One region of the Paenibacillus sp. Pae15 genome, then DNA from elsewhere that is predicted to be linked to it. Evidence: riboswitches for the same ligand, from Rfam matches in the RefSeq annotation. Region 1 holds a riboswitch; each other region holds the start of a gene.
The links. Region 1 has a riboswitch for cyclic di-GMP ahead of NR121_RS14820 (hypothetical protein). Riboswitches for the same ligand answer to the same signal wherever they lie in the genome.

Region 1 (2,268 bases):
GGAGAAAGCGCGTATGAAAAGGGTGAAGCCGGTTCCCGGCTGGACGCAGCTGCGTGAGATCATGATACGTGAAAGTTGCTTTCACCACCAAGTTTCTATACAATAAGGTGAAAACGATAAGTGCTGGGAGATGGAAATCATGAAATGCAAAATTTCGCGCAATGCCGCCAAAGTGCTTTTGGCCGAAATAGAGAAAGAGGAAGACAAAGAATTGAAGCTCCGCGTATACGTGACGCATTCACACGGAGATCATGCGCATTACGGTATGAAATTGGACAAGCCTACGGAAAACGATGTCGTCGTCTCGACCGACAAAGGCATCGATGTGATTCTTCAGAAGGACGAGCCGTTTTTGGACGGTATTCGCATCGATTACTTCTATGTGCCTGAGGAAGGCTTTTCGGTGACCAATCCGGGCAAAGGCAACCACGGCGACCACTGATTGTTTAGCGGGTTCCGCAATGGGTTAATGCAATAGAAAGGAAGCCCCCGTATGGCCAACGATATACGTATTTGCGATAAATGCAAGCATATGAGATTAAAAACGGCTTTGCCCAAGCTGCAGAAGCTGGCCCCCGACGCAGAAATCAAGGTGGGGTGCAAATCGTACTGCGGGCCCTGTTCGCGCTTTGCCTTCATCTTCGTCAATGGCCGGTACGTTACCGGCAAGACGGAGGACGAAGCGATCGAAAAGGCCAGTAAATATGTGAAGTGACTTCATAGCGGATACCTACGCGCTTATGTTCAGGTCAGGTCCTGACCGCAGGTTGCTGCGGGTTTATAAGCGTTTCGGAGTCCGCTTTTTTTCTTTATCATCCGTCTTTTTAAGGAGTTAAGTACCTCATCATTTTGGCCCGTATCGGTTCCTTATAGGAGAAATTGGGCTGTTATATATTGAAAATAGTTCCAAAGACTCAATATATTTGGTGAAAATAGGAATTTTGAATTATGTATCTCTTAGGTCTTATCTTTTATTCTTAAGGAAATGAAGTTCATTTGAAGACATTATTCGAGCAAACTCGATAAAGGCAAACCAGGCGAAAGCCTGGGCACGCAAAGCTATAGGGGCTAAAGCGCTGATTCCGGCGCCAAGCCAGCCAGTTGCCGAAGGTAAGGAGCGACGCATCCATTTGCTACTCCTGTACCCGTAGGTTGAGAGTCTCTTTGTTTTTGAAAAAGGAGTGGAAACGGATGCAGGGTCAGGATCGGAGCATCATGTCAAGAAAAGGCTTTTACACGAAAGTAGGGAATGATTTCGTAGGCGTGTTTTTGTCGAACGAAGGTCCGAAAATGTTCATTAACCGTGAGGTTTACGAACTGATGGCGCCGTGCTGGGACGTCGAAATGGTTAAGGGGCGCAGCCATCAGATCGTGAATTTTTACTGGTGCGGCGAAGTCAAGCTGTCTGTAAGATGCGAAGCGGATAATGACATATTCATGCCGCTATTCGATTATTTGAGCTGCAGGGAGTCTCTGGTTCGTCACGCCTGATTGCCGGAATAGAAGAATAACCGATATCGCAAAAAGAACCGCGGATAAGGCGAAGTGCCTTTGAAGCGGTTCTTTTGCATGCTTATATGATATGTCCGGGCTGCTTCAGCATAAACATGGAAAGATGAAGAAGCTTAAGACGATCACAGTACGGCAAGGTCCCGAATGTTATTGTTCGGAAGGAGCCGCCTTGTTGCTGCGCCAACCGTATAAACCGCCGGGGGCGAAATATTGGTAAAGACTGCATTCGATGCGGCCGTTGAACAGCTTGCGTTTCTTGTCGGTTTTACGGCCCATATGATGCTCAAGCTGTTTGTTCGGGCTCAGGATGAAGGCGGACCATGTAGGCAGCTGCCCGTATAAATGGCTGAACTGGCGAATAGCCCGTTCCGCTTCACCGTGGTCGCCCAGACGTTCGCCATACGGCGGATTCGTAATGATACATCCGTAATCTCCCCGCGGCATGACCTTGGCAACCGGGAGCACCTGCAGGGTCAGCTCCTTTGCCAGGCCGGCCGCCTTCGCGGCGGCCAAAGCGACATCGATCGCTTTCCGGTCGATATCGGAGCCCGTAATCTGGAGCGGGATGTCATCCTTTACAAGATCGTAAGCTTCTTCGCGGGCTTGAGACCATAATTCATTAGGAATGAGCGGCCACTTCTCGGCGTTGAAGCTGCGTCTTAAGCCCGGGGCCAAATTCCATCCGATCATTGCGGCTTCGATGGGTATCGTGCCCGATCCGCAGAAGGGGTCATAGAGCGGGCGTTCGGCCTGCCA
Region 2 (2,268 bases), on a different contig from region 1:
AACAGTGAGGCCCAGCAGTTTTGTACGGCGTTGAGCAGCTGCTCCAGTCCGCAAACATTCAGATAAGTATCCTGCTGTCCCGCGAACGAGGCCGTCGGCAGATCCTCAGCCGTAGCGCTGGAACGAACAGCATAAGCTTGAGCTTTCCCAGCGGTTTCCCACGCTTTTGAAATAGCCGATTTTACAGAGTTGGGCATCGAAAGGGAGGTGAGATGTTCGCGAATACGCTGTCCCAATATACGTATTTGCTCCAATTGTTCATGGCTGACGCGGTCCAACTGATCGAACAGTTCCTTCATCTCCCGGCTGGATTGAATGAATTGGCGGTAGGCGGCAGTTGTCACGCAAAAACCCTGCGGTACCGGGAAGCCGGCTCTTGTCAGCTCCCCGAGGTTGGCTCCTTTTCCGCCCACAGCCGGCAGATGGGATTTATCAATACTCTGAAAATTCAGCACATATATCGTTGGCATTTTTCCAACTCCTTAATACGAAATGGCAGCTTGCATTGGTTCCCAATATATTGATCTTGTCACTGAGTTGTCAACCATTTTTTTGCTGATTTTCATATTATTCCATCCCCCGGCGAAAGCCGTTCTCCAATCGATGGTTTACATGAGGAGAGGCTTTTCCATTCACAATATATAGTATAAAAATGAAAATTTTTACTATAAAAAAGGAATTTGATTGAATATGTCGAACATTGTTAGATAATATCTAGTTTTTTCTAACTAATCTCCTTTGAAAAGTGATAAAGGCACACCCATTGAAAAGTGGGGTCGCAAAGCTACAGGGGCTTCAGTGTGATAAACACTATGCCAGCCAGTTACCGAAATCCGGATCATCAATCCTCCAATTTCGGGGGATTTTTTGGTTTTGGGACGTATTATGTAGCATTCTTCCATCGTCACTCTAAGTAGATGAGTTGGTCCGTGTTTTGTGAAATCATTGATGAGAGGAGAGAGTGAAAATGTATCTTGGCCGAGTTCCTGCAATGGGATTGGATGAGATTCGAAACCAAACCTATGAGGAATTAAAACACCACTACACTAACCTGAAAGCTGAATTAAAGGTGGCTCGCGTTAATTTTGAATTTGAAAGGGCAGCCGATCTTAAGGAAGAAATCGATTTTATTTTTAAAGAATTATCAAGAAAAAAGGAAAAAAAGACCAGTTGATGATTGACATACGGGACGGTTTCACATGAAGTCTGCATGGATCAGTTTCATGGTATGGAGGAGTAAGTCATGAAAAATGAACGATTGCTGTACATTCTTTTTAGATTGATGAAGAAAGAGTTAAATACATACGAACATTGCATGCGGGTTGGCAAAATGGCGAGAATCATGGCATCCTATCTTCATTTCAATCAGGAACAAACACGTAGTCTGGTCGTAGGATGTCTGCTTCATGACATTGGCAAGATTTTTATTCCAACGGATATTATTACAAAGAAAACAGGTATGACGGTAGAAGAATGGGAAACCATGAAACGTTATCCTGTGCTCGGAGCAAATCTGGCGCAAAAAGAAGGAATTCATGATTTGAATATTATTGAAATCATTAAATACCACCGCGAACGCTGGGATGGGTCCGGTTATCCTTATGGCTTGCGCGGTGAGTTTATTCCGACTTTTGCGCGAATTTGCTCTATCCTTGATGCTTTTGATGACATGCTGCAGGACGGTCCTCACAGAAAAGGTTTATCCGTTCAAGAAGCCAAGCAAGAGCTGTGGTATCAGAGCAGGAAGCAATTTGACAAAAACCTTGTTCAGGTTTTCCTGAGCATCCCGTCGCATGAATTAAAGACATTCTCCAGCTTCGGCAAATGGAGAGAAGAATATTACGGTTGAATATACCAAATGCCTCCTGTGATTAATCCGGGGGGCTTTTTTACATTCGTTTTTCTCCAACGGCGCCGGATTTGGGCAAACGGGAAGCGACACAGCATTGACAACATCTGGGTTAGCCTGCATAATGTGTTCAAAACGTACATGCGCGTACGGATGATGTACATGAACATGAAGGAGCCGGCAGACTGTATATGGAACAAAGATATGTCAAGGAATCTAGATGCTACAAAACATCCCGAGTATTTCCGACGGATGTCAATAATCACAATACGCTGTTTGGCGGAAAGCTGATGGCCTATATCGATGATATCGCTTCTATCGCGGCTTCCAAGCACTGCCGCAGAAACGTCGTGACGGCTTCGACGGATTCTGTCGACTTTTTGTCACCGGTTCGAACAACAGATTCGGTATGCTTGGAA
Region 3 (2,268 bases), on a different contig from region 1:
CTTGCGGTAGAGGAAAGCTTGAAGCGGCTCGGAACGGACCGGATCGAATTGTATTTCGTTCACGCTTTCGATTCGGAAGCGGATATGGAAGAGATTTTGCGGGCTATGGACGATCTTCAGCGGCAGGGAAAAATACTGCATCCGGCAGTCAGCAACTGGGCGGCTTGGCAGATCGCGAAGGCGCTTGGGATTTCAGCCAGGGAAAGCCTTGCCCGGTTTGAATGCATTCAACCGATGTACAACCTGGTGAAACGTCAGGCGGAGGTCGAAATTTTGCCGATGGCTCAATCCGAGCGGATGGGCGTCATCTCCTACAGCCCTCTGGGAGGCGGACTGTTGACAGGGAAATACGGTGTCGGCCGAAAGCCTGAACTGGGGCGGCTCGTTGAGCAGGCGAATTACAAGCTTCGTTATGCCGATGCAGGCTATTACGAGACGGCGGACCGCTTCACCCGGTACGCGGATGAGCATGGCGTTCATCCGGTTTCATTAGCGGTGGCATGGGTCATGTCTCATCCCGGGATCACGGCCCCGATCATTGGCGCCCGCAGTGTTGAACAGTTGGAGCCCTCGCTTGGAGCGCTGAACATAGACATGACTCCGGAGTGGAGAAAGGAGATTTCCGCACTATCTCCTGAACCCCCATTGGCGACAGACCGATCCGAGGAAGCTGCCCATTCAAGATGAAACCGGATGCTGAAGAGGGACGGGCACGTCAGAGGCAGCATAAGCAGCGGACATCCGGGATTCTCATATTAAACATGGCGCTCTACAGCTTACTGATAAAAATTGACAAAATTGTGGCAATGCCTGGAGCGAACAGGTATAATTATAGATAAGAAAAGAAGAGCCGTTTAACCTTATTCAGGCCGAGAGTTCGCTCTTGTATTTTCACCATAGGATGCTATAATACATTTGATTATCGGTTCACTCGACTAAGGCAACCCTGGTAAAAGTCAAGGACGCAATGCTAAAGGGACTAATGTGCAAACTACGTCAGCCAGTTGCCGAAGGACCGGAGGAAATCGTCTGATACGGGCCTCCTTTACGGCAAACGGGAGGTCTTTTTTTAGTGACCCGGCATCTCATCTCAAGTTTTTTCGAGTGTTACAAATCAGCTTGACTGATCACTTGCCATTATAGGACCGTGCTGCCACTTATCCTTGCGTACATACATCATACAAGTGGGGGTAATCCGGCGTGAAAAAAATTATTATCGTAGACGATTCTTTATTTATGCGTATGATTCTCAAAAATTCCCTGATCGAATTTGGGTATGAAATCGTGGCGGAGGCAAGCAACGGGCTGGAGGCCCTGACGCTTTATTCCGAGCTTAAACCGGATCTGGTTACGCTGGACATAACCATGCCGGAGATGGACGGCCTTACGGCGCTGAAGGAAATCAAGACGATGGACCCGGATGCCAAAGTCATCATGGTGTCGGCGATGGGGCAGCAGGCGCTTTTGATTCGTGCGGTTTCTATGGGGGCCATCGATTTTATCGTCAAGCCCTTCAGCAAAGACCGTGTAAGGGAGGCATTATTGAAGGCTTTTGCCGGATGAACCGGCCGGTTTTTCAAATAGGCGTTGGGTATGGGATGGAAAGTTTACGGTCCGCCTTTGAAATCGTGAAAGATGAGGGGTGGGGCTAGCGCACCCATGAACCGTCCGATGATCTTGCGGACGTTTTTCTTTTTTGAGTTTATGGCGGGTTCTTTGTTACAATGTACATACGATGCTTGTCCTAAAGTAACCCGATTCCCATACCAAGGAGGAGTAACCATTATGGAAATTCGCTATCATGGGCATTCTTGCGTGCAGCTCAGTCACGAAGGACACTCTCTGATCATTGATCCGTTTATTTCCGGCAATCCTTTGGCAGCTACCAAGCCGGAGGATATCAAAGTGGAGCACATCCTGCTTACCCACGCACATCCGGACCATATTCTGGATACCATGCCGATCGCAAAAAACAATGATGCCACCGTCGTTGCCACCTTCGAGCTGGCAACGTATATGAGCTGGCAGGGAGCGAAGACGTTTGCTATGAACATTGGCGGCCGTACCTCTCTGGGCTATGCGGAGATCGAGATGATCCAGGCTTTTCACAGCTCCGGCATCGTGCTCGAAGAAGAGAAGAAGATCATCTATGGAGGCATGCCGGGCGGCTTTATCATCCGGTGGAACGGTTTGACGCTTCTTCACAGCGGGGATACCTCACTGTTCTCCGACATGAAGCTCATTGGCGAGCGCAACCAAATTGATGTG

Region 2: another riboswitch for cyclic di-GMP. It lies ahead of NR121_RS01775 (hypothetical protein); the one in region 1 lies ahead of NR121_RS14820 (hypothetical protein).
Region 3: another riboswitch for cyclic di-GMP. It lies ahead of NR121_RS16280 (response regulator); the one in region 1 lies ahead of NR121_RS14820 (hypothetical protein).

What each region holds. Positions count from the first base shown of each region.
Region 1 covers NZ_JALJRM010000016.1:89,142-91,409, reverse strand. Annotated here, with positions in the region: gene NR121_RS14830 (hypothetical protein) at 140-442, shown strand; gene NR121_RS14825 (YuzB family protein) at 494-715, shown strand; cyclic di-GMP riboswitch class I at 1,018-1,109, shown strand; gene NR121_RS14820 (hypothetical protein) at 1,192-1,491, shown strand; gene NR121_RS14815 (THUMP domain-containing class I SAM-dependent RNA methyltransferase) at 1,660-2,268, opposite strand, start outside.
Region 2 covers NZ_JALJRM010000002.1:2,489-4,756, forward strand. Annotated here, with positions in the region: gene NR121_RS01770 (phosphoenolpyruvate synthase) at 1-470, opposite strand, end outside; cyclic di-GMP riboswitch class I at 744-831, shown strand; gene NR121_RS01775 (hypothetical protein) at 968-1,174, shown strand; gene NR121_RS01780 (HD-GYP domain-containing protein) at 1,244-1,849, shown strand; gene NR121_RS01785 (acyl-CoA thioesterase) at 2,041-2,268, shown strand, end outside.
Region 3 covers NZ_JALJRM010000019.1:49,430-51,697, forward strand. Annotated here, with positions in the region: gene NR121_RS16275 (aldo/keto reductase) at 1-687, shown strand, start outside; cyclic di-GMP riboswitch class I at 930-1,012, shown strand; gene NR121_RS16280 (response regulator) at 1,201-1,563, shown strand; gene NR121_RS16285 (metal-dependent hydrolase) at 1,786-2,268, shown strand, end outside.